2 regions of the Brevibacillus sp. DP1.3A genome follow, and region 1 is predicted to be linked to the other one. Evidence: predicted binding sites of a transcription regulator. Region 1 holds the regulator's gene; the other holds the start of a gene.
What was found. Region 1 encodes Rex, which represses fermentation and respiration genes when NADH is low (regulators of the CRP and FNR family bind a similar motif). Its sites were predicted from a motif close to TTGTGAAATATTTCACAA; they were not measured.

Region 1 (15,280 bases):
CGGAATAGGGCTCAATGCCAACAGTGTCGAGTCTGATTTCCCATCTGAACTGGCACAGATTGTGACTTCGCTTCGAATTGAATCTGGCGAGCCACTCAAGCGTGTTTCGTTGATCCAGCGACTCTGCCGAATTTTTGAAGAAGAGTACGACCATTATTTGCAGGCTGGCTTTGAGCGTGTAAAACAAGAGTGGGAGAATCATTCGTTCACCATTGGCAAATGGGTGACCCTCCAGACGATTTCACAACAGCTTGAAGGTCGTGCCGTTGGCTTGGATGAGGAAGGCGTACTCAAGGTCGAGGATCAGGCGGGACAGATTCACAAAGTTTATTCGGCTGATGTCAATTATCGTGCAAATGATTAAATCATTTGCTATACTCCAATTTGGAGGCTGTATCACGTCGTGAACGGTACTCCCGGAGTATTTTTGTATCTATCGTGTAATCTTAAATCAATACGTGCAAGGACAAAAATCTGCTCAGAGCCTGTGTGGACCGAGACAGAAGGAATCCGCTAACGCAAAATGTCTTTTTGACATGGACAACCTTCTCCCGATTGACGCGAGAAGGTTTTTTTATTCCTCACACGATCCACGGGCTTGATGCGAAAGAGGAGCAATGAAAAATGGCACAAAACGACAGACCTATTACGACTTCGAGTATCCGCAAGAAAAAAGAAACGCGAACCCCGATTACCATGGTGACCGCCTATGACTATCCGTCAGCCAAATTAGTGGATGAAGCTGGCGCTGATATGATTTTGGTCGGTGATTCATTGGGAATGGTCGTACTCGGTTATGACTCCACCATCCCTGTAACGATGGAGGATATGCTACACCATACGAAAGCAGTAACGAGAGGGGCTAAGCGTGCATTTGTCGTGACGGACCTGCCTTTTCTCAGCTATCACGGAACAGTTGAGGAAGCAGTGAAAAACGCGGGCAGACTAATGCAAGAAGGGTTGGCCAAGGCGGTCAAAATGGAAGGGGGCCGTGAACTGGCCCCAATCATTACACGCTGTGTACAAGCAGGCATCCCTGTCGTTGGACATATTGGACTTACTCCGCAATCGGTACATCAATTAGGCGGCTACAAAGTACAAGGAAGAGATCTGGAGGCAGCCAAAAAATTGTTAGACGAGGCCCTTGCGATTCAAGAAGCGGGTGCATTCGCCATTGTGCTGGAATGTGTTCCAGAAGAGGTCGCAGGCATGATTGCAGACAAGCTGGACATCGCTGTGATCGGAATCGGAGCGGGTGCGACTTGTGATGGTCAAGTGCTGGTGTTCCATGATATGGTCGGCTACGCATCGGATATCACACCGAAATTCGTGAAGCGTTACGCAAACATCGGTGAAACAATTCGTGAAGCAGTGGAGACTTATAACAATGAAGTTGAAGCAAGAAGCTTCCCAGGGCCAGAGCATGTCTTCCATGCCTCTGAAGAAACCATCAAGGAATTGTACGGGGAAGGAGTGAAGCAGTCATGATGCAAACAATGATGCAGCAAGTCTCCACAATCGCAGAGATGCGCGTTCATATAAAAGAAGCACATCGGCAAGGCAAAACGATCGGGATGGTACCGACCATGGGCTTTCTGCATGAAGGACATCTCAGCTTGGTGAAAGCTGCCCGTGAAGTATGCGATTTGGTTGTGATGAGCATTTTCGTAAACCCGCTGCAATTCGGACCGAATGAAGACTTTGAAAGCTATCCGCGTGATATTGAACGGGATAGCAAAATGGCGGAAGAAGCGGGTGTGGACCTCCTGTTTAGCCCGGATGTCAGCGAGATGTATCCGAAACCGATGCTGACCAATATTTCAGTGGCAAATGTGACGACTCCATTGTGTGGAGCTTCTCGTCCGGGTCATTTTGATGGCGTATCGACTGTCGTCAATAAATTGTTTCAAATTGTCCAGCCCGATTACGCTTTTTTTGGACAAAAGGATGCCCAGCAGGTGGCTGTTGTGACGCAAATGGTTCAAGACTTGTCGATGTCAGTACAAATTGTTCCTTGCCCGATTGTCCGCGAAGCGGATGGTCTTGCCATGAGCTCTCGGAATGTATACTTGTCAGCGGATGAGCGAGCACAAGCACTCGTGCTATCACAAAGCCTGAAACAAGCAGAAGAATGGCTGGGTGAGGGCATGCCTCTTTCTGAAATCAAGGATCGAATCACGCAAATGATTTCCGAGCAGCCGCTGGCTGATATTGATTATGTGGAAATTTTGAGCTATCCAGCGCTTACACCAGTTGAGCAGGAAACGGCAGGTCAGACGATCCTCATCGCGCTAGCTGTTCGTTTTGGCAAAACACGTCTGATCGACAATACGATTACATCAATCAAGTAGAGATAAGGGAGGAATTCTTAGTGTTCCGCACCATGATGAAAGCAAAAATCCATCGAGCAACGGTAACTGAAGCGAACTTGAACTATGTTGGCAGCATTACCATCGACAAAAATTTGTTGGATGCACTGGATATTTTGCCAAATGAAAAAGTACAAATCGTCAATAACAACAACGGAGCTCGTCTGGAAACATACGTCATCGAAGGTGCTCCAGGCAGTGGCGTCATTTGCTTGAACGGAGCAGCTGCACGTCTTGTACAAGAGGGCGATATCGTCATTATTATTGCCTATGCGATGATGACGGATGAAGAGGCAAGAACCTACAAGCCACGAGTCGCCATCATGGATGAAAAAAATCAGATCAAAGAATTGATCGCAGAAGAAGTACACGCGACGATTCTGTAAGCGATCTGTTTGTTCCTGCATAGAGCCACCTGCCTTGTGAGACAATGAAAGTACTCATGCCTCATAGGGGGTGGCTTTTCTTGTGAAAATCGAGGACTGGTTTCATACGCTTCGTAAAAAAGCGCAGACGATTGAAGAGAAGTGGCAGGGGGCTTCTGAACAAGAACGTCATCAGCTCGCGGAACAATTGTTTCAATTGCGCCAAGTAAGTGATACAGTCGTTGACCTGTGGCTGCAATTCGAAGAAAAATTATCGAATGCAATTCGTAGTATCAAGGAAATGGAAGGACAGCTACAGGCGGAAGAAAAAAAGACGCATCAGTCGAAGGTAAGTGCAGAATCACCAAAGGCCGTTGAAGCGAATCCATACGAGCCGATTTTTCGTCGAGGGGAAGGCTTTTATCATTTGTGCATGTTCCAAGACGCGAAAAAGTGTTTTGCAGAATTAGTCCAAAAATCGCCAGACTGGGAAAGTGGACGCCTGTACTACGCCTACAGTCTCCTTTTGTGTGAGGATGAAGAATTAGCCTTTCGGGAATTCCGTCTGCTCGGCAGGACAGCAAGCTCACCTACCATTGTGGCCATCAGCTTTAATGCCATCGGGTGCATACTGGCAGAAGAGGAGCAATGGCTAGAGGCGGCGCAAGCTTTTAAGACGTCTCTCGAGATCAATCCAGAACAGGAAGAAGCCAAATACAACCTCGCGCTATGCTATTTAAGAGATGGCGATGCACAGGAAGCTTTGGACGAATTGGAACCGTATCTAGAAAAAAACGAGCACGATTGGGAAGCGCAGATGCTATGGCTGCGTGCTGCAAAATTACTGCATACGATGGACCAGACGGTGGAATGGAGCCCGCCGAAAGGCTTGCAACTGCCGACACGCGATTTGGACAGCGATACTCTTCAGGAAATGGCCTCTTTATACGAAACAGTGGGCAATTACCACCGGGCACAAATTTGCTATCACTTTTTGACGGAGCGTTCCCCAAAAGATGGGTGGACGTGGCATGGCTTGGCCTGGAATACGTGGCTCATTGCGGGTACGAAACGCGCATTGACGCTCGTCAAAAAAGCGATCAGTCTTGCACCCGAAAATGACGACTTTCTTTTTAGTTATGGATGGATGTTGTTGTTTGACGGAAGGGTGGAAGAAGCAATTAAAGCGTTTCGGATCATGCTGGAGAAAAACCGAGACAATCGCCTCGGCCAATCCGGGATGATTTCCGCATACGAAAAGCTAGGGGATACACAAGAGGCAAAACGGTTGGCAAAGTATTTCCTGGAAGACGCTGAGCCATATGTACGTTCGTTAGGGTATTTTCATCTGGGAAGAATCGCAGTTGTGGAAGAAAATTGGCGCCTAGCTGAACAATATTTTCAACGGGCATTGCCATTCGCAGAACAGTTATGGGAAATCCCCATCTATCTGCAATTGTGTGCAAGCAAGCTCGGTCAATCAGAAATGCAAACCGAGCTCGTACAGCCTTAAATGTACAGGAGAGCAGGAATATTTCCCATCGTTGCCGAATGTGAATGGGTGCGGATTGAATGTTTCCGCCCAGGTTACGAGGTGACAACGTTTGAATCGATTACTAGTTGTAGATTTTGAGACGACGGGAAGCCATCCACGCCAAGGTGACAGCATCATTCAGATTGGTGCCGTCGCGATCGATGACGGGCAGATTACCGAGAGTTTTTCCACCCTGATTCATCCGGGCCAGGATATTCCCCCGTTTATTACCCAATTAACAGGGATTACCAATGAAATGGTTGCAGATGCTCCTTCCTTGGAAGAAGTGTTCCCAGATTTCTTGCGTTTATTGGACGGACGAGCTTTTGTTGCACATAATGCAAGCTTTGATCTCCAATTTTTACAAGAAGCCCTGCTGAGCCAGGGCTATTATGCGTTTGACGGCTACGTGCTTGATACAGTGGAGCTATCCCGCGTTCTTTTGCCGATGCAAAATAGCTACAGGCTCGGAGAACTGGCGTCTGAGCTGGAAATCGAACACGATAATCCCCATCAAGCAGATAGCGATGCCCTTGCAACAGCGCAGCTGTTTCTCCACTTGCTGGATATTTTAAAGAGACTGCCGCTCGTGACGATTCAGCGCCTGCAGATGCTCGTCTCTTCGTTTCGCTCTGATATCGAGGTTCTTTTACGTCAGATCGAGATGGAAAAGCTCATAGAGCTGCCAGAGCTGGATGGAACGCCAACCGAAACGGATTCCTCAGACATGTGGGATGTTTATCGCCAGCTGGCCCTTCGGAAGCGAGAAGAAAAATTAACAGCTTCCCTAAAACGTTCCCATGTCGATGCGACAGTGACCAAAGCGTTTGCTGACCAGCTCGAGGATGTTTTGGGCGAAAACGGGCACATGCAGGCGAAAATGTCGGGGTATCAACGCCGGGATGCTCAGGAAGCGATGATGCATGCGGTCTATGAGGCAATGGAGGATGGTGCCCATTTATTGGTAGAGGCAGGGACAGGTACGGGAAAATCATTAGCCTATCTCTTGCCGGGGATCATTTGGGCTCATCATAATCAGCAGCAACTGATGGTCAGTACCAACACCATTCAATTGCAGGAACAGCTATTCCATAAGGAAATCGCTACCTTGCAGGAGTCTCTGCCGTTCTCCTTTACAGCTTCGACGCTAAAAGGCAGAGGAAACTACTTGTGCTTGCGAAAATTTGAACAAGCCGTGGACGAGCCTGTAGAAGGAAGCAGCCAAGAAATGCGCTTGGTCAAAGGACAGATGCTGACGTGGCTCACGCAAACCGTAACCGGTGACGTGGAAGAACTGAGCATGCCTCCGAGTGGCCAACTGCTGTGGCAACAGGTAAAAAGTGATACGAGCTCTTGTTTGAATCGGGCTTGTCCCTGGTTTAGTCGCTGTTACTATTTTCAGGCGAAGGAACGGGCTCGCGATGTCGATGTACTCATCGTCAATCACGCCCTTTTCATCAGCGACTTGCAAGCGGAAAACAGAATCCTCCCTCCGTATGAAGTTGCCATCGTCGATGAGGCCCATCATTTGGAGGATGCCGCGACACAGCATTTAGGCAAGCAGTTTTCAACCACGCAGCTTCTTTTCTTGTTAGATCGTGCATCGGTTGAAGAGAGTGGGGCAATTGCCCGATTCGCAGAAGAGCTGCAAAGCTGGATGCCTGCGGTACAAGAAGATGTCGCGATAAAACTTCTGGAGCTGAGAAAACAGTCCGCTGCCGTACGTGAGAAAGCGCAGCAATGGACACAGCTCTTGTATGTATGGGCATCTGATCGTGCGGAGGAGACGACGGACGCTGGACGTGAGACAGTACGTTATCGGATCGAATCGTTTGTAGGCAAACACGAGAAGATACGTAAAGTAACCAAAAAGCTGATTGAAGGGATGACCGCATACGCAGCGGGCATCGAGCAGCTTTTGCGAACGACTCCGCAAGAGGAAAAGCCTCCTTTTGCCGTACGCAGTCTACTGACAGATTTATTCGGTCTCATCAAAGACTGGCAAAATGTCGTGGAGCTGCTTCACTTCTTTTTGCTTGAGCAGGATGCGGAGTATGTATATTGGATGGAAGTAGAGTCCCGTACAGCTCGCAAGCAGGTTCATTTGTCAGCAGCACTCTTGAAGGTTGCCGACTCACTAGCAGAACCGCTTTTCGCGCAGAAGCGGAGTCTGATCTTGACATCCGCCACTCTGACGGTCAAAAACAGCTTCTCCTACATCAAGAGCCAGTTTGGTCTCGACCAACTGCCTGAGGAGCGCGTGCGTACCTTGTCATTGCCATCGCCGTTTCATTATGAAGAGCAGGGATTACTGTTGATTCCATCTGATTTCCCCGCACCAGGCAAAGAGAGTGACCACACGTATTTGGAGGCGGTCATTCAAGGGTGCGTGGATGTCGTACTGGCTTCGAAAGGAAGGACGCTGATCCTGTTTACCTCCCACTCGATGCTTCGACTTGTTTACCAAGCAATGAAGGAACGCCTTGCGGAGGCCCCAGAACCGTATACGTTATTCGGTCACGGGATTGATAGCAACAATCGGAGCAAGCTGGTGCGTCTGTTCCGAAGCATGGAGAGAAGTGTCCTGCTTGGGACGAGTAGCTTTTGGGAAGGTGTCGATATCCAGGGAGAATGGTTGAGCAGTTTAGTCATTGTTCGCCTCCCATTTGCTCCGCCAAATCATCCTGTCTATCAAGGAAGGGCAGAGCTTTTGAAGGCAGAAGGAAAAAACGCTTTTATGTCCTTGTCTCTTCCACAAGCTGTTCTGCAATTTAAACAAGGGGTGGGTCGATTGATTCGCCACCACTTGGATCGCGGGGTCGTGATCGTTCTTGACACGCGTGTGGTTGAGTCGAGATATGGACGCTCATTCCTACAATCTTTACCGCCATTTCAGATCGAAAGCAGTGCATGGCCAACACTGCGAGAGCGTATAGAGCCATTCCTTAGTATGCAATCCCTGTCAGATTCATAAAATGAAGCAATAGTCTCATAGGGATTAAGGTGATAAAATAAATGTTATGGAAAAAAGAGTGGCGTTGGTGGATTGTAGTTCTTAGTGCGATTTTCCTTTGCGCATGCTCGATTGATAGCCATTTGTATTTGCAAGAAGCAGCAGTGAAGATAGATGACCCATTTGAAACAGAGACAGAACAGGAATTTTCGGGTCTCATTATCACCTACTTGGCACTTCCACATGGTGAGAGTACGCTTTTGAGAATGCCAGGCGGCAAAACGATGCTGGTTGATACGGGTAAGGCAGAAGATTGGCCCGTTCTCTCGGCGCGCTTGGCAGAGCTCAAGATCACACGGCTCGACTATGTAGTGTTGACGAACGACCAGCCTGAGCATATGGGAGGCTACGTTTCATTGAGCCAGCAAGTGCTTATAGATGCCGTCATTTTGCCCAAGCTGATCGCATCATCGATTCGCCATGTCGTGCTGCTTCGCTCCAACCAAAAGCAGATGGAAGCAGAGCAAGGACAAGTACTCACTCTTGACCAAGAAATCTCGATGGAAGTTTTGCTCCCGGATGAACCGTTATTTTTATCGCCCCAGAACAATTCTCTCGTTTTTCGATTGACGCACGGACAATTGCGATTTTTATTTATGAGCGCCGTGAATGAAAAAGCAGAAGAGCGACTGTTGGAACGGCAAAAGGATAGACTGAAGGCGGAAGTGCTAAAGGTTGCCGGTCAGGGGAGCAATCAAGGCTCTTCGCAACCATTTCTGACGCAAGTCGATCCTCAGGTCGCCATTATTCAGACAGGCCGATCGCGGGATCAAATGAAAGACGGTCAGACGGAAGTCATGGAGCGCCTGGGTGAGTCATGGGCCGAGACATACGTTACCAGCCACGACGGTTCCATTACCATTTTATCGAATGGAAAAGAATATCGGATTTTGAAGCAAAAGAATTAGGGGGGAAGACCGAACGTGGCAAAACACGAAAAGATTTCAGAAGCGGTCGTCCGTCGTTTGCCGATTTATCTGCGTTACCTCAGTTATTTGCAGCAAGTTGAGGTGACCACCGTTTCCTCCCAACAGATGGGCAAGAATCTAGATGTGAATCCTGCCCAAATCAGAAAAGATCTTGCAGCTTTTGGTGATTTTGGAAAAAAGGGAATCGGCTATGATGTCGATTATCTGGTAGAAAAAATCCGTGAAATTCTGAAGCTAACGGATGAAATCCGTGTCGCTTTGGTCGGAGCTGGGCATTTGGGCCATGCCATTAGTAACTACAACGCTTATTTGAAAGATAACATGCGGATTGCGGCCATCTTTGACAGTAATCCAGAGAAGCAGGGTAAAAAAGTCGCAGGTATACCGATCCAGCCTTTAGTAGAGCTGGAAGAAACGATCGTAAACAAGCAAATCAAGCTAGCGATTATTACGGTACCGGCACCTGCAGCGCAATCCGTATGTGATCAGTTGACTCAAGCGGGTATCAGGGGGATCTTGAATTTTGCCCCTACGACGATTCGCGCAGGAAAAGATGTTCGCATTCACTATGCGGATGTGACGTCCAACCTGCAAAGCTTGGCCTACTATTTGACGTAAGAATGGAGTGTATACTATGAAAAAGACGATCCTCATTCACGCAACAGTCATTACCGTTAACGATACGAATGAAGTCATTTACGATGGTGCCGTAGCATTCGAAGGCAACAAGATTACGTATGTGGGCCCAACTCCTGAAGACCTGTCGGAAGCGGGATACGATGAAGTCATCGATCAAAAAGGTGATTACATACTGCCTGGCTTAATCAACACGCATGGACATGCTGGTATGTCCCTGCTACGCGGTTATGCAGATGATTTGCCGTTGCAACAATGGCTTGAAGACAAAATGTGGCCATTGGAGGCGCAATTCACGGGCGACACAGTAAAATGGGGTACCCAATTGTCGCTTATCGAGATGATTCGTACCGGAACCACCACGTTTGTGGATATGTATGATCATATGGACGTCGTAGCGAAGGAAGTCGATGCAGCTGGAATGCGTGCTCGCCTTTGCCGCGGTATGATCGGTCTGTGCTCCGAAGAAGAACGTCAAACAAAGCTGAAAGACGCGACTCTATTTGCAAAAGAATGGCATAATCAGGCGGACGGGCGTATTACCGTCATGATGGCACCGCACGCGCCGTACACGTGCTCACCAGAATTTATTACCCAAATTATCGAAAAAGCCGATGAGCTTTCCTTGCCGCTTCATATCCATATGTCTGAAACTGCTTGGGAAGTCGGTCAAAACGAGAAGGACTACGGGCTGCGCCCAGTTGCTCATTTGGAAAAGCTGGGAATGTTCAATCGCCCAACACTCGTTGCGCACGCTGTTCACCTAACGGATGAAGAAATCGACATTTTGGCAAAATACAACGTGAGAGTTTCTCATAACGTAGTGAGCAACCTGAAGCTGGCAAGCGGTGTTGCGCCTGTTCCGAAAATGTTGGCAAAAGGTGTAAGCGTGTCACTGGGTACCGACAGCTCGGCAAGCAACAACAATTTGAATTTGTTTGAGGAATTGAAACTCGCTGCGATCCTGCACAAAGGTGTGAACAACGATCCAGTAGCCGTACCAGCAGAGGAAGCACTTCGCATGGCTACTCGTTATGGCGCAGAAGGGGTATTCCAAGAGGAAACGCTCGGAAGCATTGAAGTAGGCAAGCAAGCTGACTTGATCGTACTGGATAGCCACCAAGCCCATTTCCACCCGGCACACCAACCGATTTCACACGTGGTGTACGCAGCAAATGGACGCGATGTGAAAGATACGATTGTAGCGGGTAAATTCTTGATGCGTAATCATAAGCTGTTGACCATCGATGAGGAGCGCGCGATTTACGAAGCAAACCGCGTATTCCAAACGTTAAAACGGTAAAAGGCTCCTGTCAGGTGGGGGACAGGAGTAAGGCAGTGCAGGTGTAGGTAGGGGAATTGGATACTACGACGTTCCGTTGTTCGTTTTCGCCACAGCTTTTGTCAGGAGATGATGGCGAAAATGAAGAGTGGGTGTGTGCGACCATTGACGCAAGGGAGACGACAATCCTGCCCAGGAGACGCGGTATTCCTGTAACAGAAACCCAAGTATGTCAGGAGATGTGGTTTGTTGCGAAGATGTCACGCGCTCACCTCCTCGGGGTGTATATGTAGTATGACCGCCCGACCTTAAGCTATGATTAGCAACTTTTCCGTGTCGTTCTAAAACCTTCCCGTATAGCATAGGCTAAAGACAAAAATGGGACAGGGGGGACGACATGTACATCCGGCCCAAAATGCTGTGGTGGCTGATTCCTATCCTACTCGGTCTATTTCTGCTTGGGATTGTATTGGGGACAGTAAGTCGATCAGACAATACAGACAGCACAGATACTGCGTCTGCGGTCAGACAAACAGCAGGTACGGAGCAGACAGCGACGACGGTAGCGGAGCTTTTGGAGCAGATCACGAAGGACGAGGAACGCTCATTTCTGGTATACATGCAGGATCAGACCTTGCATGGGCGATATCAAAATGAGCAATTTCAGCTCACAGGAGAAATCGGTGGTCACCAGCTTGAAATAGCCAGAAAAGATGGGCAGCCCGTATCGGTACGAATTGATGGACAGATACAGGATCATGCCGCACTGCCGTATGCGATGTTCACCCCGTATGAGCACGCAGTATTGCTCAAGGGAGTTTTGCAATCGGTTAGTCCTGAACGCGTTGAAGATACTGCCGGGCAAGGCTGGAGTGGATATCGGATAGCGGTACCACCTGAGGAAGTCTCTTCGTTATTATCGATGTGGTTAGGTCCATCCTTCCCTATTCAGGATTTGACTTCGAACGTAACGAACGGAATGAAAGTCAATTACCAACTATGGTACGAATCAACTACGGGGCAGCTTCGCCAACTGGAGCTGGATTTGCAAATACAAACGGCAGTTGGAGTGAAGAGAGACCAGCTTCGATTCCGATTGTAATGTCAGCCACGTAAAGGAGTTACTTTGCTGTGTTAGTACGAATTATCCTATCAATCGTAGCCGTCATTTTACTTACGGGAGCTGGGTTCGCCTACCACCTGACGGCTTCTGTAGCAGGAGAGCGCAATCAATTTGAGGAAACCGTTCGTCAGTGGGTCCAGGATCGCACGACAATCACGGAGATTGAATCCATTGATGAATATCGAGGCAAGGAGAGCTACGCTGTCGTCATTGGGAAAAATAAGGCGGGTACACAGGTTGTAGCCTGGATGACAGATCAGAAAGTTAGCTTCGATCGAATGGATCTAGCTGTTCCCAAAAAGAATGTAGAAGAGGCGGTTTACAAGTCATTCCCACAATCGGAGATCACTCATTTGGTTCCAGGTCTCGAAAACGATAAGAAATTTTGGGAAGTCACTGTTAAAGACAAAGACGGTCGTTTTCACTATATTCACTATGATCTATTCACTGGTGCTCTGTTAACCTCATACGTGCTCGCGCCAACCTAATACGCTTGCTTGACGACAGGTCTTTTCCTTATGGGAGAAGGCCTGTTTAGCATTCCATCCAACATCTGTATAAGAAATTGATATACTCGTGTGATATACTGGGGACGTTGCAGAGAGAGAAAACGAGAACGATATTTATGGGGGGAGTAGCCGTGCAGTTGAAAAAGAGCGCAATTGGATTATCTTTGGTGGCAACCTTGGCACTCCTGTTCGGAGGATGGTTCTTGTATCAAAAGATGGAGATTGAGGAGCCAATCCGTGCAGAAATTGGACAAATGCAGTCCGCAACATTGGGCAACTTGGAGATCAGCAAAGATAAAATTCAAATAGATGTAACTGTTACAAAACCAGACGCGTTTCCAGCAGAATATCGCAATCTGCTAACGGAAACACAAAAGATTGCAGGGGAAAAAGAAGTGATCATTGACATAGACAATCAGTCGACAGCGATGAACGATATATGGCAGAGCGGTCAATTTGTGTTTACAGAAGCAGTGGAGTTGCATGAATATAGCCGCATTCCAGCCCTCGTGGAACAATGGAAAAAAGGGAATCAGCTGGACGAAGCATCTGCATTGATGGATGACGAGAACATTTATGTTTACTTGAAAAAAGGAACGGAGGATTTTTACACTATCATCCCCCGTTCCATTGAAAAAGAGGTGACGGCACGTGCGTAAGGAAGTACTGATCGGCGTCGTACCTGCACTGTTGATTTTTCTTGTTTTTCTAGGTGTAAATATTACGCCATTCTTGGTGTTCGGAGCCGTATTGGGGGCGATTTACTTTCTGGTCATCCGTCAGCAAAATGGACAAGGCGGAAATGTCGCCCTCGGTGGGAAAAGAAAAGCAAACAAGCATGAGCTTCCGAAATCGGACGTGCAGTTTGCCGATATCGGTGGACAGGAACGCGCTAAAAAAGAACTGAAGGAATCGCTTGATTTTCTCGTATACAAGGACAAAATTGAGCAGTACGGGATTCGTCCGATCAAAGGTGTTCTTTTGACAGGTCCGCCTGGTACGGGTAAGACACTGATGGCGAAAGCGGCAGCGAACTATACAAATTCTGCTTTTGTGGCGGCATCAGGTTCGCAATTTGTAGAGATGTACGTGGGTGTCGGTGCACAACGCGTCCGTGAATTGTTTCAAGAAGCGAAGGCATTAGCAGAGAAAAATGGGCAAGACAGCGCGATTATTTTTATCGATGAGATTGATGTCGTCGGTGGGAAAAGGGACGGTCAACAGCAGCGTGAATATGATCAAACATTGAATCAACTGTTGACGGAGATGGATGGTGTAGCTACGACCGACAAGCCGCGGATTTTAGTCATGGCAGCTACGAACCGGAAAGACATGCTCGACGCAGCGCTATTGCGCCCTGGGCGTTTTGACCGTCATATTAGCGTTGATCTTCCAGACAAGCCTGCACGCGAGCAGATTTTGACGATTCATACGGCCAATAAACCACTTGGCGAAGACGTCACACTGGAAAAAGTGGCACAGGAGACATTCGGTTTTTCTGGCGCACAGCTGGAAAGTGTAGCCAATGAAGCGGCCATTTACGCCATGCGTGATCGTCAGGTCAAGATCACTGCGAAGCATTTTGCTTATGCCGTGGACAAGGTCATGCTCGGAGAGAAGGTAGACCGTCAAGCGTCAGAGGAAGAGAAGAAACGTGTTGCTCTCCATGAAATAGGCCATGCCATTGTTAGTGAGATCGTGCGACCAGGCTCTGTCTCGCAGGTCACGCTGAGTCCACGTGGCAAAGCACTAGGATACGTTCGACAAAATCCAATGGAAGACCGCTATCTGTATACCAAGGAAGCGATGGAAAAACAAATCATGGTTAGCCTTGGAGGAGCCGTAGCGGAGGAAATCTACTACGGTGGGCGTAGTACTGGATCGAAGAATGACTTCGAGCAAGCGTTAGGAATGGCACAGGAAATTGTACAAAGCGGTATGTCGGATCTGGGTATTGTACATTTACAATACGTGGAGAAGAGTCGTATTCATGACGAGGTTGAACGTCTGCTTGAAGGATTGCTCGGAGAAACTCGCAATCTTTTGAGACAGTTTGACTCCGTATTCCAAACAGGCTTGTACACATTGATGGAAGCGGAAGTTCTGCAAGGCGATGAATTCAGAACGCTTTTGTCTCAAACGAAAGAAGAAGTTGCTGTATAGATGAAGAGAAAGAACCTGCTAGCCAACGGGAGAGTTGGCCAAGCAGGTTTTTTGTGTTTGCTGGAAACTTAGGCCAATAAGGATGAAACAATTTTGTAGACACGGTGCCAAATAGGGAAATGGATGAATATCCTACAAAAGTGATACGGGAATGAAATCAGGAGGCAAGGAGACCCTATGGCCAATGTGAACCGGCGAAAAGCAAACAAAAGTCTGAGCAAAACCTTTAGGCAGACCATGCACGAGTTACCGCTCTCATATACATCATCACCCGATCGGGAGTGGATGGAAGACCTCGAATTAAATCTGCTTGAAAGTAATTTGGAGAGCGATCAGAGAATCCCTCCCCTCTCTGCTGCCACACCGAAAGAGCAACAACAACCGATTCCCAAAGTACCCAAGCAGGACCTATCCTCCAAACAGGACTCGTTTTCCAGACAGGATTCAACTTCCAGACAGGATTCAACTTCCAGACAGGATTCAACTTCCAGGCAGGATTCAACTTCCAGACAGGTTTCAACTTCCAGACAGGATACAACTTCCAGACAGGTTTCAACTTCCAGACAGGTTTCAACTTCCAAACAGGATACAACTTCCAAACAGGATACAACTTCCAAACAGGATACATCTTCCAAACAGGATACATCTTCCAAACAAAGCTCAACTGCCAATCCGAACTTTTATTCGAAGGTCATCAAAGACCGAAATGATGATCGTGTCCAATCATTTGTCTATACAGACGACTTGACAGATCAATCGGTGACAACAGAAAAAATTGCGAACCGTGCCATTGACGCGTCCAAGATTAAGCAAGGCGCCGTGGATAATTCGATTTTGAAGGATTATGCCGTGGACAGCAGCAAACTCGCGGACATGAGCGTAACCTCCACAAAACTCGCACCGCATGCGATACTGAGGGATCATCTGGGGCGGGGAATCGTAGACGGTGAGCATTTGCAGGATTATTCGATATCCGCGCAAAAATTGATCAATCATAGCATTACGTCGGAGAAGTTAGCTGATAAAACCATCGACTCCATGAAATTTGCCGACCACTCGATTCAGAGTAAGCATATTCAGGAGCAAGCCATTACGAATGAGTTGATCCAGGATCAATCGATTACCTCGGAAAAAATAAAGATGGGGACCATTCAAACAAGTAACCTAGCAAATTATGTGATCAACACAGTGAAGCTTGAGGATGGAGCAGTCACAGGAGATAAATTACGCGATGGAGTAGTCACTTCGACGAAGATAGACGAGGATGCAATTGAGTCTCAACATATCCGTGAAGGCTCCATTTACCGTCATCACCTCACTGAAGATCTAATAGATGGCAGTAATATTAGCCCTGGCA
Region 2 (15,280 bases), 700 kb from region 1:
AAGGTGGAAGCATCCGCATCGCATTCATGGAAAACGGGAAATTGCAGGAATGGCGTACACAGGATGTGGGAGCACACGCAAGCGTTGGTGACATTTATCAAGGACGGATCGCGGATGTGAAGCCTGGTATCCAATCCGCCTTTGTTGATATTGGTACAGGCCAAAATGCTTATTTGTATGTAGATGACACGGTCGGTGTGGAGCCGGGTGGAGCAGCGAAACCAAGTATTGCGGAACGTGTTCACGTAGGGCAAAAGGTATTGGTTCAAGTGAGTAAAGAGGCGATGGAAATGAAGGCGCCAAAAATCACGATGCGGATCAGCTTGCAGGGGCGTTACTTGGTGTACCTTCCGACTGAAGAAAGCATATCGCTTTCGCGTAAAATAACCGATGATACCAAACGAAAACGACTGCAACAGGTGATCTATTCGACAGTAACGCAAGGAGAAGGCTGTATTCTACGCACGGAAGCGGCGGAAGCAGAAGAGCAGACACTCATTAGCGAACTGGTCTATTTGCGCAATCGCTGGCAGGACATGCTGCGAACAGCGGAGGGACTACGCTCGACCGGGCGGATTTTTCAGGATGCAGAGTTGATTGAGATGGCGCTTCGAGATGGCTTGGCAAACGGCATGGATGAGCTGTTGGTAGAAGGTGCAGCGACCCATCAGCAGGTAAAAGCGGCGTTGGCAGCTTTTGCTCCGGAAGTACAAGAGAAGCTTCGCTGGTATCAGGGCAAACAGCCGCTCTTTGACTTCTTGGGTGTCGAGGCGGAGCTGATTCGTGCTCGTGAACGACAAGTGCCGCTTAAGAGTGGAGGGTCCTTGGTCATCGACAGGACAGAAGCGATGACAGTCATCGATGTAAATACCGGTTCATTTACAGGTGGGGGAGGGCAACAGCGGGAGCAGGCAGTGACGGCGACCAATCTGGAGGCGGTAACTGAAATTGCCTGGCAGCTGCGGTTGCGAGACATCGGTGGCATCGTGATCATTGATTTCATTGACATGAAAGAGCAGACCAATAAGGAGCGAGTGATCTCACGATTGAAACAAGAGCTGGCGAAGGACCCTGTGCCTTCGACTGTTCTCGGGATGACGTCGCTTGGATTAGTCGAGATGACGCGAAAAAGAGTGCGTGTGAGCCTGTCGGAGCGGCTGACGGAGCCGTGTGAGGCATGCAAGGGCCGAGGGAGAGTTTGGCGAGTAGACGAGCTGTTCCGGCGCTTGTACGCCGAAGTCACCGCATTGGCAAAGAGCCAAGATGCGGAGGCTGTTCTCGTGGACATGCCGCCAAGATTGTTGGACATGATAGAGGAGTGGGAAAAAGCAGAAGCAATTACATGGCCTGTCCATGTCTATAAGCGGCTTGTCCCTTCTTTGAACCCGGAAGAGTTTCGAATTGGATACGTCGGAAATCGGGCAGAGGCGGAGCGTCTACGATCGAAATAACTTGACTGGGCTATTGTAGCTATGATAACCTAATGGTTGTCATACAGATATGCCTCGTGCATACTGTAACCGCACGAATCAGGTACATAAGCCGTCGCTCGTCGACGCACCTGTAAAGGCGAGTCTGAGTATAGGAGGTGCACACAGTGTACGCAATTATTGAAACCGGTGGAAAGCAATACAAGGTTGAAGAGGGAGCAGTTCTCTTCATCGAGAAATTGGCTGACGTTGAAGGTGAAGTAGTTACTTTTGACAAGGTTCTTCTCGTAAGCAAAGACGGCAAAGTTACTGCAGGAGCTCCTACAGTAGCTGGTGTTACGGTAACTGGTAAAGTAGAAAAACACGGTAAAGCGAAAAAAATTATCGTGTACAAATACAAAGCCAAGAAAAACTACCGTCGCAAACAAGGTCACCGTCAACCATTCACTAAAGTTGTGATCGAAAAGATCAACGCTTAATTGGTGACTTGTTATGATTGAAGTGATCGTGAGCCGTGCGCAGCACGGTATCCATGAAATTAGTATTTCCGGACATGCCAATGCGGGTGCCTATGGGGCAGACATCGTTTGTTCTGCTGTATCAGGCATCAGCTTTGGTATATTAAACGCCATTCAACCTTTGACCGGCATCACTCCTGATGTCGCTGTCGCACAAGAAGGCGGTGGGTTCTTGAAGTGGAGTCTTTCTTCTTCGGATGATGAGGCTACACGCGAGAAACAACAGCTTTTGGCAGAGAGCATGGTAATTGCTCTTTTGTCAGTTGAGGCGAATTACGGTAAATACGTAAAAGTAAATGATCGTAAATGGCAGGGAGGTGTCTGATATGAACATGCTGTTTAACTTGGACCTTCAGTTTTTCGCATCGAAAAAAGGGGTAGGTTCCACAAAGAACGGTCGCGATTCCATTTCCAAACGTCTGGGCGTGAAACGTGGCGACGGGCAATTCGTTACTGCTGGTAACATTCTCGTTCGTCAACGCGGAACAAAGATTTACCCAGGTGCGAACGTAATGAAAGGCGGAGACGACACTCTGTTTGCAACTGCAGATGGTGTTGTTCGTTTCAAGCGTCTGGGCCGTGATCGCAAACAAGTTGTGATCGAGCCAGTAGCTTCCGAAGCGTAAATATTTGTTAAGAAAAACCCAGCGATATAGCTGGGTTTTCTTTTTGTCTGGCTCTTTTTTATGGTACAATAGAGGGGAAAGATATTCTTATCGACTTGGGTGAATGTGATGGGGGACGAGCGGAGGCTGTTTACGCATCAGACAGACCAGTTGCTGACCGTTCTGAACAGGCAGCGGCATGACTGGTTGAACCACGTTCAGGTTCTGCTCGGCTATTTGCATTTGAACCGTACTGAACAAGGAGAGGCACACTTGAAGCGCATCGCTCAGATGGCGATGCAGGAATCGATGGTTGCCCGTTTGAATAGCTCCTTGTTGTCCGTCTTCTTCTTGACATTTAACGCACTGAACAAGGATTTGCTTTTAGAAGTAGACGTGTGCAATCATGTGGATCTCACGCGAATAGTTTTGGACGAGCAAGACTTGTTTCAGTTGGTGTCAGAGATATTATGCACAGTGAACGATCAAGTAGACCAAAGCGGGTACGAACCAGCCAGCATGCAGGTAAGCTTGCAGATGGATGAGCGTGGCGTTCATTTTCGTTTTGACCTGGCCGGTGTACTTCGTGCATCCGGAATGGAAGAATTGGAAAAGCTGATACGTAAAAGCGAACAGAGTACGGTGGAGGTCACCGAGTGGATACATACGGAAGAAGAATGGGTCCTGAAATTGGTGGTCCCATTCGCGGAATGAAAGAGGTGACACCATGTTTGTCGATCAGGTAAAAGTATATGTAAAAGGCGGGGACGGTGGTAACGGAGCTGTCTCCTTTCGCCGGGAGAAGTACGTACCGCTGGGTGGTCCAGCAGGTGGAGATGGCGGTCTAGGTGGAGATGTCGTGTTTGTCGTGGATGAAGGTCTGCGTACACTGGTAGATTTCCGCTATCAACGACATTTCAAAGCACCTCGCGGAGAGCATGGCCGCAACAAATCTCAGCACGGAGCAGGCGCGGAAGATATGGTCGTGCGCGTGCCACCGGGAACAACTGTCATTGATGATGATACCAAAGAAGTGATTGTCGATCTCGTAGAGCAGGGCCAACGTGCTGTGATCGCAAAAGGTGGACGTGGTGGACGAGGCAATATTCGTTTTGCCAACTCTTCGAATCCAGCCCCACACATCTCGGAGAACGGAGAGCCAGGTCAAGAGCGTTACATTGTCATGGAGCTCAAGCTGATTGCAGATGTGGGCTTGGTTGGTTATCCGAGTGTTGGAAAATCCACGTTGCTGTCCAGTGTAACAGCGGCGAAGCCAAAAATTGCGGCGTACCACTTTACGACGCTGACACCGAATCTGGGTGTTGTAGACTTGGGCGAGCAGAGCTTCGTAATGGCTGACTTGCCAGGATTGATTGAAGGCGCACATGAAGGTGTGGGTCTTGGTCACCAATTCCTGCGTCACGTAGAGCGTACGCGCTTGATCGTCCATGTGATTGACATGGCAGCGGTAGATGGACGCGATCCATACGAGGATTATTTGCAGATCAACCGCGAGCTGACTATGTATAACCTGAAGCTCGAAGATCGTCCGCAAATTGTAGTCGCGAACAAAATGGAACTGCCAGAAGCAGCGGAAAACCTGCGTATTTTCAAGGAAAAGGCTCCAGATGTAAAGGTGTATGAGATCTCTGCTGCAACCCGCAAAGGCGTACAGGAATTGATGTATGCAATCGGGGATATGTTGGCGACCATTCCGGACAAGCCTACTGTTGAAGAAGTTGTGGAAGTGGAAGAGCGTGTCGTCTTCCGTGCAGAAAAAGAACCAGACGAATTCGAGATTACGCGTGATAACGATGTATTTGTTGTTAGCGGCGAAAAAATCGAGAAGCTCGTACGCATGACCAACCTCACCAGCTATGATGCAGCCCAACGTTTTGCAAGACAAATGCGCAGCATGGGTGTAGATGAGGCCCTGCGTAAGCAAGGAGCAAAAGACGGGGATACCGTTCGGATCGGCAAATTAGAGTTTGACTTTGTGGAGTGACAAAAACCATGATTGATATCCCATCACTGAACCCATTTATGGGGGATAAACGACTCCAACGCGGTGCGACGCTGCCGCTAATCATCTCCAAGCAGGTGAAGACACCTGTCCAAGTTTTGGTTGAACATGCAAAGGGCAATTATCTCGTAGTTTCCTATGAGGTGAAGCCTGAAACGAAAGCAGAGCTTCTCGGATCAACTGTACGCATTCGTTGGGAGACGGATGCGGCAGTGAATACCATTGATTTGGAAGTAGTTTCGGAGCAAACGGTTTGGCCGATCAAGCTTTTAGGGATGATTCCGATTAGTGTAGGGGTAGAAATTACACAAAAGCGCAAGCAGGATCCCATCTCTCCAGATCTCGGTATTTCTGTCCCTTACAAGGTGATGGGAGCTAGACCGATCGAAGAAAAAGGCGAGGCAGTGTTGCTGAAATTCTCTCCTACCCGTCTTGTATTGGGTACAGACGGTTATGTGTCGAAGGGCGATTTTCTCCACTTGTCTTTCAAGATACCCAAGCAAGCGCAGGAGATCGTCATGATGGCGAAAATCGTGGAAAAAACGTTCCAAGACAAGCAATCGATCATTGAATTAATCTTTACGGATATCAATGAAAAGCACCATGAACTCATCAAAGATTACTATAAAAAGCTCTCAACTACCGCTTCTTCCTAAGGAAGCGGTTTTTTTCCTTTGATGTTCCTGTGAAGAAGGTATATAGTAGGGTACATAGAGTTCTAAATCGAGCCTGTTCACTTCATGATTTGTTGTGTACGCTTTCCTGAATAAATACATGTGAAATCATTCACTTTTGATTATTCGAATCCGTTGTCTGCTTTATTTTGTGAAAAATGTTACAAACGATTTTTTACCGGATTTTCAGGGAGAATAGCGGCCGTTACTCGTATGAACAGGCATCGAGAATGAAAGGCCTCTATTCCAAAGCAAAGGAGGACGTTTTTTTTATGTCTCAAACAACTACGCAACAAGCTCAAGCTGCTGCTGAAGTAGCAAGCACTGCAACTCTGGCACCAGCGCAGCAACAAGATGTACTCGATCAGTTGATGAAACCAGAAATTCAAGAGTCACTGAACGTATTGGTGGCGAACCTGCCTAAATTGGCAGAACTGACAACTCTTTTGACCAAAACCTATGATTTGGTACAAACAGTAGCAAATGATCATGTGTTGATCGACGACATCAAAGGCGGAATGGAAGAGTTCGTAAAACCGATCTCTGACAAAGCGAAAGGTATTGCGCAAGCAGCCATTGAAGCCAATGACCGTGTTCATGTAGAAGAGTCTACTATCGGATTGTTCGGTATTCTCAAAATGCTCAAGGATCCGCAAGTACAAAAAACATTGCGTTTCGCACAAGCATTCCTGGAAGTATCAGCAGAACGTCAACAACAAAAACGCTAGTATTTTTTATTATTGATTGTAAGACATGGACGGAGGATTGGGCATGGCGAAGCATATTCTGATTCTAGGCGGCGGTTATGGCGGTTTGCTCAGCGCATTGACTGCACGTAAATACATGACGGCTGAAGAAGCGTCGATCACGGTGGTAAACCGTTTTCCTACTCACCAAATTATTACGGAACTGCACCGCTTGGCAGTAGGAAACCTGTCTGAACAAAACGTGGCGCTCCCTCTGGAAAGATTGCTGCGTGGCAAAGAGATTAACCTTGTAGTAGACTCGGTAGAAAATATTGGTCTCGATTCCCAACGCGTAACATTGGCGAGCGGCGAGTCCATCAAATACGATGCTTTGGTAATTGCGCTGGGTAGTGAAACCGCATTCTTTGGAATCCCAGGTCTGCAAGAGTACAGCTTCACACTGAAGTCTGTAGAAGAAGCAAACCGTCTGCGTGCACACCTCGAAGAGCGTGTGATTGAATACAAGACGAGCAAAAATAAAGCAGATGCTACCTTCGTTGTAGGTGGTGGCGGTCTGACAGGTATCGAGCTGGTTGGGGAATTCGCTGATATGTTGCCAAATCTGTGCCACAAACACGGCGTAGACTTTGCAGACGTATCCATCTACTGCGTAGAAGCAGGTCCATCCATTTTGGCTGGTTTTGCTCCTGACCTGGTTGAGCGTGCGAAAACGAGCTTGGAAAAACGCGGCGTTCAGTTCCTGACAGGCGTACCTGTAACGGAAATGAAAGAAACCACGGTTTGCCTGAAAGATGGCGCTACCATTGAAACCAAAACAATGGTATGGACAGGTGGCGTACAAGGAAATCGCGTAGTAGCTGAGTGCGGCGTGGAAGTAAACCGCGGGCGTGCAACTGTTACAGAATTCCTGCAATCCACTTCTCACCCTGATGTATTCCTCGCAGGTGACAGTGCGGTCGTAATGGGGCCAGAAGGTCGTCCATTCCCTCCAACTGCGCAACTGGCATGGCAAATGGGTGAAGTAGTGGGACACAATCTCTTCGCACACTTCAACGGCACCAAAATGGATACCTTCAAACCGGTATTCTCCGGTACATTGGGTAGCCTGGGCCGTAAAGACGCGATCGGAACAATCGGTGCGAGCCAGCTGAAGCTGAAAGGCTTGCCAGCAACTTTGATGAAAGAGGCGAGTAACGTTCGCTACTTGACTCATATTAACGGTCTGTCCTCTTTGGCATACTAATCGAATCAGGAAAACCCGGGATCAAGAGGTCCCGGGTTTTTTGTGCTTGTTTATCCGTTTCCGCTCGGATCTTCAATCACGTTTGGGGATTGAGCCATCTTTTTGCCCCGCATGTCATTGCCAAACTGTTCGAGACTGCTTGGCTTACCCGCTGGGTGATTGTTACGGCGCTCCGATTTATCTGATTTTCCACGTCCGGCCATTTGCCTTTCACCTCCTCCATACGATACGCATTATTGTGCGCGAAGAAGCTCCCCCTCATGTAATCAAAGTAAACCAAATATGATCCGATGAAAAAAAGTGACGGATAAGGATTGTCACATTACATGCTTTCCGTTATAATGTCCTCTATGAAGAAACAACTGTTTTTCTCAGGAGGACACAACGCATGAAAAAGGAAGAAAAATTCTACTTGATTCGATCTGACATCCTGCCAGAATCGATTGCCAAAACGATTGAAGCCAAGAAGATGCTGGAATCCGGCGAAGTGGATACCGTGAATGAAGCGGTTGAACGGGTGGGACTGAGCCGCAGTGCTTTTTATAAGTACAAGGATGGCGTTTTTCCGTTCAATGCGATGATGAGCGAAAAAATCATGACGTTTACTTTCTCTTTGGATCACATGTCAGGTTACTTGTCCAAAGTGCTCACATATGTAGCAGATCAAGGTGGAAACGTATTGACCATCAATCAGACGATACCACTTCAAGGGATTGCTACCATATCCATGTCAGTCGATATGGCTAATCTTCGCGTATCTAGCACGGAGTTTTTGGATAGCTTGCAGCTGATTCCGGGCGTTCGCAAAGCGATGATCGTCGGTAGAGGCTAAGCTAAAAAACAATCAAAGAAAAGGCAGGGGAGAGAGACATGGAGAAGAAGAACATTAAATTGGGATTAATGGGTTTTGGTACAGTCGGGACTGGTGTAGTACGCATTATTCAAGCGCATCAGGAGGATTTGCAAAAGCAAACAGGTCTCAGTATTGAGATTTCCCGTATTCTTGTTAAGGATGCGGAAAAATCTCGCAACATAATATCCATGGAGGGCGCGCTGACCACTGACCCTGCTAGTCTTTTGGATGATCCAGAAATTGAAGTCATCGTAGAAGTAATTGGTGGAATTCACCCTGCAAAGGAATACATTTTGGGTGCCCTCGAACGAGGCAAGCACGTAGTAACGGCCAACAAAGATCTGATGGCGTTGCACGGGGCCGAAATTTTAGCGAAGGCGCAAGAAAAGGGCTGTGACGTTTTTTACGAGGCAAGCGTGGCAGGTGGAATACCGATCTTGCGCGCATTAGTAGAAGGGTTCTCCTCAGACCGTATCGCGAAAATGATGGGGATTGTCAACGGGACGACCAATTACATTATGACCAAAATGAGTCAAGAGGGCGCAGAATATAGCGAGGTATTGAAAGAAGCGCAAGCACTGGGCTATGCGGAGCAGGACCCAACCTCCGATGTAGAGGGCTTTGATGCCGCCCGCAAAATGGCGATTCTGGCAACGCTGGGCTTCCGTGTGCCGATGAAGCTAGAAGATGTAGACGTAAAAGGGATCAGTTCCGTGAGCAAGGAAGATATCGCCTATGGCAAACAACTGGGCTATGAAATCAAGCTGCTCGGACTTGCTCGTCGTGACGAAGAGGCGATTGAGGTAAGTGTGCAGCCAACTCTGGTTCCGAAATCCCATCCACTCGCTTCCGTAAATGGCGTCTTTAATGCCGTGTACGTACATGGGGAAGCAGTAGGGGAGACCATGTTTTACGGGCCGGGCGCAGGTGAATTGCCGACTGCGACCGCCGTTGTGTCTGACCTGGTCACTGTCGTCAAAAACAGAAAGCTAGGAGTGAATGGACGCGGAATGGTTGCTCCATACAAAGAAAAAGTATTGAAAGAAGACAGCGAAAAATTCTCGAAATACTTCCTGCGTATCATAGTTGCCGATAAACGCGGTGTACTTGCTCAAATTACGCAGATGTTGGCAGACAAAAATATTTCCCTTGAGCAGGTCATCCAGCAACCGTTTAACAACGGATGTGAAGCGGAGATTATCATGGTTACACACCTGTCCTCAAAAAGTGATATGGATGCGGTACTGGCTTACATGGAGCAGATGGATATCGTATCAACTGTGCAGAGCTGCTACCGTGTAGAAGGGGGAGACAAATAATGGCTTCTGATCGACAGTCTGGCATCCTGGCACGTTACCGGGAATTTCTCCCGATCACAGAAAAAACTCCGCTGGTCAGCTTGCATGAAGGAAACACTCCTCTGATCCACGCCCCGAACCTCTCCCAACAATTGGGAGTGGAGCTGTATGTCAAGTACGAGGGGCTCAATCCGACCGGCTCTTTCAAAGATAGAGGGATGGTCATGGCTGTAGCCAAAGCGGTAGAAGAGGGAAGCAACACAATCATGTGCGCCTCGACGGGGAATACATCAGCAGCAGCTGCGGCGTATGCAGCACGCTCAGGATTGCGTTGCATCGTCCTGATCCCGAACGGCAATATCGCGTTGGGCAAGCTGGCACAGGCTATCGCCTATGGTGCAGAAGTCATCGCGATTGACGGTAATTTTGATGAAGCGTTGGATATCGTTCGTGAAATCACCGCGAAAGAGCCGATTACACTGGTGAATTCCGTGAACCCTTACCGGATCGAAGGACAAAAGACTGCGGCATTTGAAGTGTGCGATGCGCTGACAGACGCCCCTGACATTTTGGCCATTCCAGTTGGCAACGCAGGTAACATTACAGCATATTGGAAGGGCTTCGAGGAATATTTCGCAGCCAAAAAATCGAGTCGCTTACCTAAGATGTATGGATTCCAGGCAGCGGGAGCAGCTCCATTGGTTCATGGCGAACCAGTAGCCAACCCTGAAACGATTGCGACTGCTATTCGCATTGGAAACCCGGCGAGCAAGGATGGTGCTTTGAATGCCATTTCGAAATCAAGCGGTCTCGTCGATAGTGTAACGGACGAAGAAATTTTGCATGCGTATCATTTGCTGGCGAAGAGTGAAGGTGTGTTTTGTGAGCCTGCCTCGGCAGCATCGCTGGCTGGCATTATCAAGCTGCATGAGGCGGGAAGGCTTCAACCCGGCAGTCAGATCGTGTGCGTGCTGACTGGAAACGGACTAAAAGATCCAAATATCGCTTTGAAGCTGGTAAGTGAAGAGCCGCGCTCTGTTCCAGCGACACATGAAGCTGTGATGGAGCTGGTTGGTCAAAGTGGGAGAGAATTTGTATCATGAACGGGCGACGTGTAAAAGTAACCATACCGGCAACGACAGCGAATATGGGACCGGGATTCGATGCGCTGGGAATGGCTTTCCAGTTGTATTCTGTCGTAGAAATGGAAATTAGTGATCATACGACAGTAGAGATGATGGGCAAGGAGCTACAAGGAACACCGACGGACAAAAACAATCTTCTGTACAAGGTTGCGGCGAGATTGTTTCAAGAAGCAGGTCTCGCCATGCCTGAGCTCGCGATCCGTGCTTCTAGTGACGCTCCCCTGACGAGGGGCTTGGGGAGCAGTGCCGCTGCGATTGTAGGTGCACTTGTAGCGGCCAACCATCTCGCTGGCGAACCATTTACTCGTGAGCAATTGTTTGAAAAGGCAACACGCCTGGAAGGGCATCCGGATAATGCGGGAGCTTCGATGTTTGGCGGTATCATTGTTGCGACGATGCCCGAAGTACCAGGAGATCCCATTCCTTATGTGCGGTTTTCTGCCCCTGCGGGATTGCAAACTCTCGTCGTGATCCCAGAATTTATGCTCTCGACAGAAAAAGCGCGGAACGTCTTGCCACAGGTGTACAGCAGAGAGGATGTTGTATATAATGTGGGTCATAGTAGTTTGCTAGTTGCTGCACTGGCACAAGGCAGACTCGACCTGATGGGGCGGGCAATGTCGGATCGGTTGCATCAGCCGTATCGAGCAAAGCTTGTACCTGGCTTGAACGAAATCCTGGACAAAGCAACTGAACACGGGGCACTGGGGGCTGCTTTAAGCGGCGCTGGACCGACGATCCTCTGCTTTTTCTCTTCGGATGAAGAATTAGAGAAGCTGCGTGCATTTGTGGACAGAGTGATGAAAGGGCACGACATCTCGTACCGCGTGATGATCTTGCAACCGGACGAAAATGGCGTACAGGTAGAACTCCATCAGAGATAGACCATAGTGGATAGGAGTAGCCATGGAGAAGAAACTTGCTTTTCTAGGACCGCGTGGAACGTTTACCGAAGAAGCAGCGCGGATATTGTCGCTCGGACAAAAGCTATCTTTCGTTCCGTACCCAAGTATTATTGAAGTACTAAACGCTGTTTCCAAAAAGGAAGTGGCATACGGTGTCGTACCGATGGAAAACTCCATTGAAGGAACAGTCAATTCTACACTGGATTGGCTCATTCACGAAGTAGATCTGCCTATTTTAGCGGAGCTTGCACTGCCCATTACGCAAAACTTGCTGGTGGCAAAAAGAGAGCACCCCTTGCCTTTGTCCGCGATTACGCGAGTGCTGTCACATCCTCAAGCGATTGCACAAAGTCATAACTTTTTGCGTGAGAATGTGCCAGAAGCAGCAATTGAAACGGTAAACAGTACGGCATTGGCTGCAAAAATGGTGAGTGAGCATCCAGAAGAGCCGTGGGCTGCTGTTGGTACTCGATTGAATGTAGAGATTTATCCGTTGGAGTTTGCGCGTGAACAAATTCAAGATTATTCGAATAACTACACGCGCTTTGTTCTCGTCGGTCAGGAAAGTCTTGATCTACCGGTTTCCCGAAAGGAAAAGACGACGATACTGGTAACGCTGCCGGAAGATTTCCCGGGAGCATTGTATCAAGTACTGGCGGCTTTTGCTTGGAGAAAGGTCAACTTGTCTCGCATCGAATCACGTCCGACCAAGAAAGCACTCGGAAGCTATTATTTTGTCGTCGACATTGAGCAGAAAATGGACGACGTTTTGTTGCCAGGAGCGTTTGCGGAGATTGAAGCCATTGGTTGTCAAGTTCGTCAGCTCGGGACGTATCCATTTTATATGCATCAGACCAATTCCTAGAGGGATTGGTTTTTTCTTTTTCTGCTCCCTCCCAACAAAGGAGTGGCGTCAAGGAGCAAAACGCCCATGACTGCATACGATGTTAGGGAGCTTGGTGCAAGGGAGGAGAAAAACATTGAGAATACACATCGTCCAAAAAGGCGATACGATGTGGAAGATCGCCAAAAGATATGGCGTCGATTACAAAGAACTGTTACGCCTTAATAGTCAATTAAAAACTCCCGATACAATTTATCCTGGAGCGAGAATCAAGATTCCGGCGAAACAAGTTCCTGTCCGACCATCGCAAAGAACGACGCCCCCCCATCCAATGAGTGAGGCGGCCCCTTATGTGAAAGAAAGACCGATTACGGAAGAGGAAGAGATGGAGGTACCGCAACAAATCGAAAGGCGGCCCATTGAGCCGGAAGAATCAGGAGAGGTACAAATCGAATCTAGGGAGGAGACCAGGCCTACTCTACCGCCGGCTCCCATTCCTACGAGGCCACTCAAGGAGATGCCTAGACCTCCCAAAGAAATGCCAAGACCACCAGTCCCTTCTGTTTCACCAGAGGTAGTCAGGCCAACGGCCCCACCAACATTACCACCTCCACCACCAACACAGCCTATTCCAAAACCAACGGAGCCGATCGAAAAACCAATCGAAAAACCAATCGAAAAACCAATCGAGAAGCCAACACCGTATAAACCACCGAACATTTCAGGGAAGCCAAATGTCCTGCCTCCGGTTCCACCTGTTCCTATACGTCCACTCATACCAACTCCACCTCCAACGAGAGTGAGTCCGTATATTTATCCACCAGCGATTCCACCGAATCAAAATGTACCCAACATTCCATATAGACCACCGACTCAGGTCTTGCCATTACAGCCTACACGACCGCCAGCATATGTATGCCCACCTTGCCCACAGCCGAATTATCCACCGCCACGGGTAAGTCCATTGCAACCAATGCAACCAAACTATCCGCCGCCACGGGTAAGTCCGTTGCAACCGATGCAACCAAACTACCCACCACGGGTAAGTCCATTGCAACCAATGCAGCCAAACTACCCACCACGAGTAAGTCCATTGCAACCAATGCAGCCAAATTATCCACCGCCACGGGTGAGTCCGTTGCGGCCGCAGAAGCCGCCTTCAAAGGTGAGCCCACAACAGCAGCTCAAGCCACCTTCAAAAGTGAGCCCGCAACAGAAGCTGAAGCCATCGACGAGGGTAAGTCCAGAGCAAGAGCGCAGGCCAATGCCACAGGTACGTCCATTCCCGCCATTCTCACCGCCGTTCATGCCACCATTCCCAACACCATTCCCGCCATTTCCGCCTTGCCCACCGTTCGTGAATCCGTGGATTGGGCCGTTTTATCCAAATCGACGACCGATTGTGAGTCCAGAACAAATTCGACCAATCAATCCATTTCCAATCGTCCCACCACCGATTAGACCCATGCCGTTTCCTTATCCATGCCCACCACCATTTCCACCCATGCCATTAAAGCGGCCACGAGCGAAGAAGCCTGTGTGCCCGGAACCAGTGGAGTCATCATCATGTGAGTGTTCTTCTGAAGTCCCGGAGTACAGAGGCCGAAAAGGCAAGTACAATCGTTCTCCACAGGAGATTCACAATAACATGATGTTCCCGCCTTCCCCGTGTATGGCTTCCATGCCTGAACAAGGGGTTTGGCCGAACTGGGGAGATGGGCATGAAGATTCCTCTTCTTACTGAGAGGGTATGGGATGAACAAAGGAATCTTATCCACCATTGAAAAGGCTTTTCGCTGTCAAATCTACGGGGTGAAGCCGAAGCGAAACGTCAACCTGTTAAAAACAGACCGGGGCCACTGGATACTCAAAGGATATAAGCAGGTCGAAAAAGCTGTGTGGGTGACAGAGTTAGCGGATGCACTGCATGAGAAGGGCTTTTATCATACCGTGCAGTATGTGGCGAATCAGGAAGGGTCCAAAATTTTTGCATATGAAGACCGTCATTACACCATCATGAAAATGATTGATGGGCATGAAGCAGATAACGCTTCTCTTTTCGATGTTAAAAAAACAGCCGAAACATTGGCCCGTTTTCATGTTGCAGCTCAGGGTTTTCCTATTGCTCATACGTATGCGTATGAAGGAAAACCGGCTCTTTTAGATAAATGGGAGAGCCGCTTGGAATACTTTGAGCGGTTGATGTGGTCGATTGAACAGAAAGGACCCCAGACAAAACTGGAGCAACTCATTTCGCATCAGGCAGATCACGTTCTTCAAGATGGCAAGGAGCTGCTGCAATCTGCCTACAAGTTGCCTTTGACGCCAGAAATGTTTTTAGCCATGGAGAAGGGGACACTCGCGCACAGAGACGTGGCGAGTCATAACTTTTTGCTTACGGAGCGAGGCAATTGCTATTTGATTGACCTTGATACAGTAGGTCATGATCTTCAGCTTGTTGACCTGGTACAATTGATGTCGCGGATGCTATTGATGCAAGAGTACCGCATGGATTCCTTTGTGGAAGCGATGGAAGCCTATAGTAACGTCAACTATTTATCTGATACCCAGATTTGGGCTGTTCATCAATTGCTTCGGTATCCGGATAATTTCTTGCGGGAGGTAACGGGCTTGTATAGTCAGCGCCCAGGCTACCACATGAAGGGCGTCATGCAGCTGATCCAAATGGAAGGCAAAGTGATGGCGAATCGCCAACGCTTTTTAAACGATGGAGAACGAATTTTCCAGCACTCTCCATGGGGTCATTACCATTTTGTCGGATAGTCGGATAAAACAAAACATCCCTCTCGAAAGAGGGATGTTTGTGTTGTTGACAAGCTTACTTGGAAGCAGGCTTGGACAGATCAATAGAGAATTTCGCAAACCCAGATTCCAATACGTTGATGAACTTGATATTGGACAATTTTTCAGCGAATGGTTTCGCGTCAGGAGAAGAAGTGAACGTAACGTTCAGCTTCGCATCTACTGGAGCAAAAGACCAGTTGTTGTCTGCTGCTGGGTCGATATTTTTTTGA

Region 2: HP399_RS21595 (helical membrane plugin domain-containing protein) is a predicted target of Rex. The motif match lies at 5,400-5,417, and genes of this name have one in related genera.

The regions. Positions count from the first base shown of each region.
Region 1 is NZ_CP085876.1:4,001,785-4,017,064, reverse strand. It holds gene HP399_RS18140 (biotin--[acetyl-CoA-carboxylase] ligase) at 1-364, shown strand, start outside; gene panB (3-methyl-2-oxobutanoate hydroxymethyltransferase) at 625-1,488, shown strand; gene panC (pantoate--beta-alanine ligase) at 1,485-2,351, shown strand; gene panD (aspartate 1-decarboxylase) at 2,372-2,755, shown strand; gene HP399_RS18120 (tetratricopeptide repeat protein) at 2,838-4,247, shown strand; gene dinG (ATP-dependent DNA helicase DinG) at 4,339-7,242, shown strand; gene HP399_RS18110 (ComEC/Rec2 family competence protein) at 7,284-8,189, shown strand; gene HP399_RS18105 (redox-sensing transcriptional repressor Rex) at 8,205-8,828, shown strand; gene HP399_RS18100 (amidohydrolase) at 8,845-10,149, shown strand; gene HP399_RS18095 (hypothetical protein) at 10,213-10,392, opposite strand; gene HP399_RS18090 (hypothetical protein) at 10,526-11,230, shown strand; gene HP399_RS18085 (cell wall elongation regulator TseB-like domain-containing protein) at 11,260-11,739, shown strand; gene HP399_RS18080 (hypothetical protein) at 11,892-12,419, shown strand; gene HP399_RS18075 (AAA family ATPase) at 12,412-13,923, shown strand; gene HP399_RS18070 (WIAG-tail domain) at 14,101-15,280, shown strand, end outside.
Region 2 is NZ_CP085876.1:4,705,188-4,720,467, reverse strand. It holds gene HP399_RS21630 (Rne/Rng family ribonuclease) at 1-1,451, shown strand, start outside; ribosomal protein L21 leader region at 1,509-1,587, shown strand; gene rplU (50S ribosomal protein L21) at 1,598-1,909, shown strand; gene HP399_RS21620 (ribosomal-processing cysteine protease Prp) at 1,923-2,273, shown strand; gene rpmA (50S ribosomal protein L27) at 2,281-2,574, shown strand; gene HP399_RS21610 (Spo0B C-terminal domain-containing protein) at 2,683-3,267, shown strand; gene obgE (GTPase ObgE) at 3,281-4,558, shown strand; gene HP399_RS21600 (PilZ domain-containing protein) at 4,567-5,232, shown strand; gene HP399_RS21595 (helical membrane plugin domain-containing protein) at 5,523-5,978, shown strand; gene HP399_RS21590 (NAD(P)/FAD-dependent oxidoreductase) at 6,022-7,200, shown strand; gene HP399_RS21585 (hypothetical protein) at 7,251-7,403, opposite strand; gene HP399_RS21580 (ACT domain-containing protein) at 7,589-8,032, shown strand; gene HP399_RS21575 (homoserine dehydrogenase) at 8,071-9,372, shown strand; gene thrC (threonine synthase) at 9,372-10,454, shown strand; gene thrB (homoserine kinase) at 10,451-11,380, shown strand; gene pheA (prephenate dehydratase) at 11,403-12,266, shown strand; partial or broken gene HP399_RS31190 (LysM peptidoglycan-binding domain-containing protein) at 12,346-12,468, shown strand; gene HP399_RS21550 (hypothetical protein) at 12,594-13,022, opposite strand; gene HP399_RS21545 (hypothetical protein) at 13,170-13,706, shown strand; gene HP399_RS21540 (phosphotransferase) at 14,001-15,029, shown strand; gene HP399_RS21535 (bifunctional 2',3'-cyclic-nucleotide 2'-phosphodiesterase/3'-nucleotidase) at 15,085-15,280, opposite strand, start outside.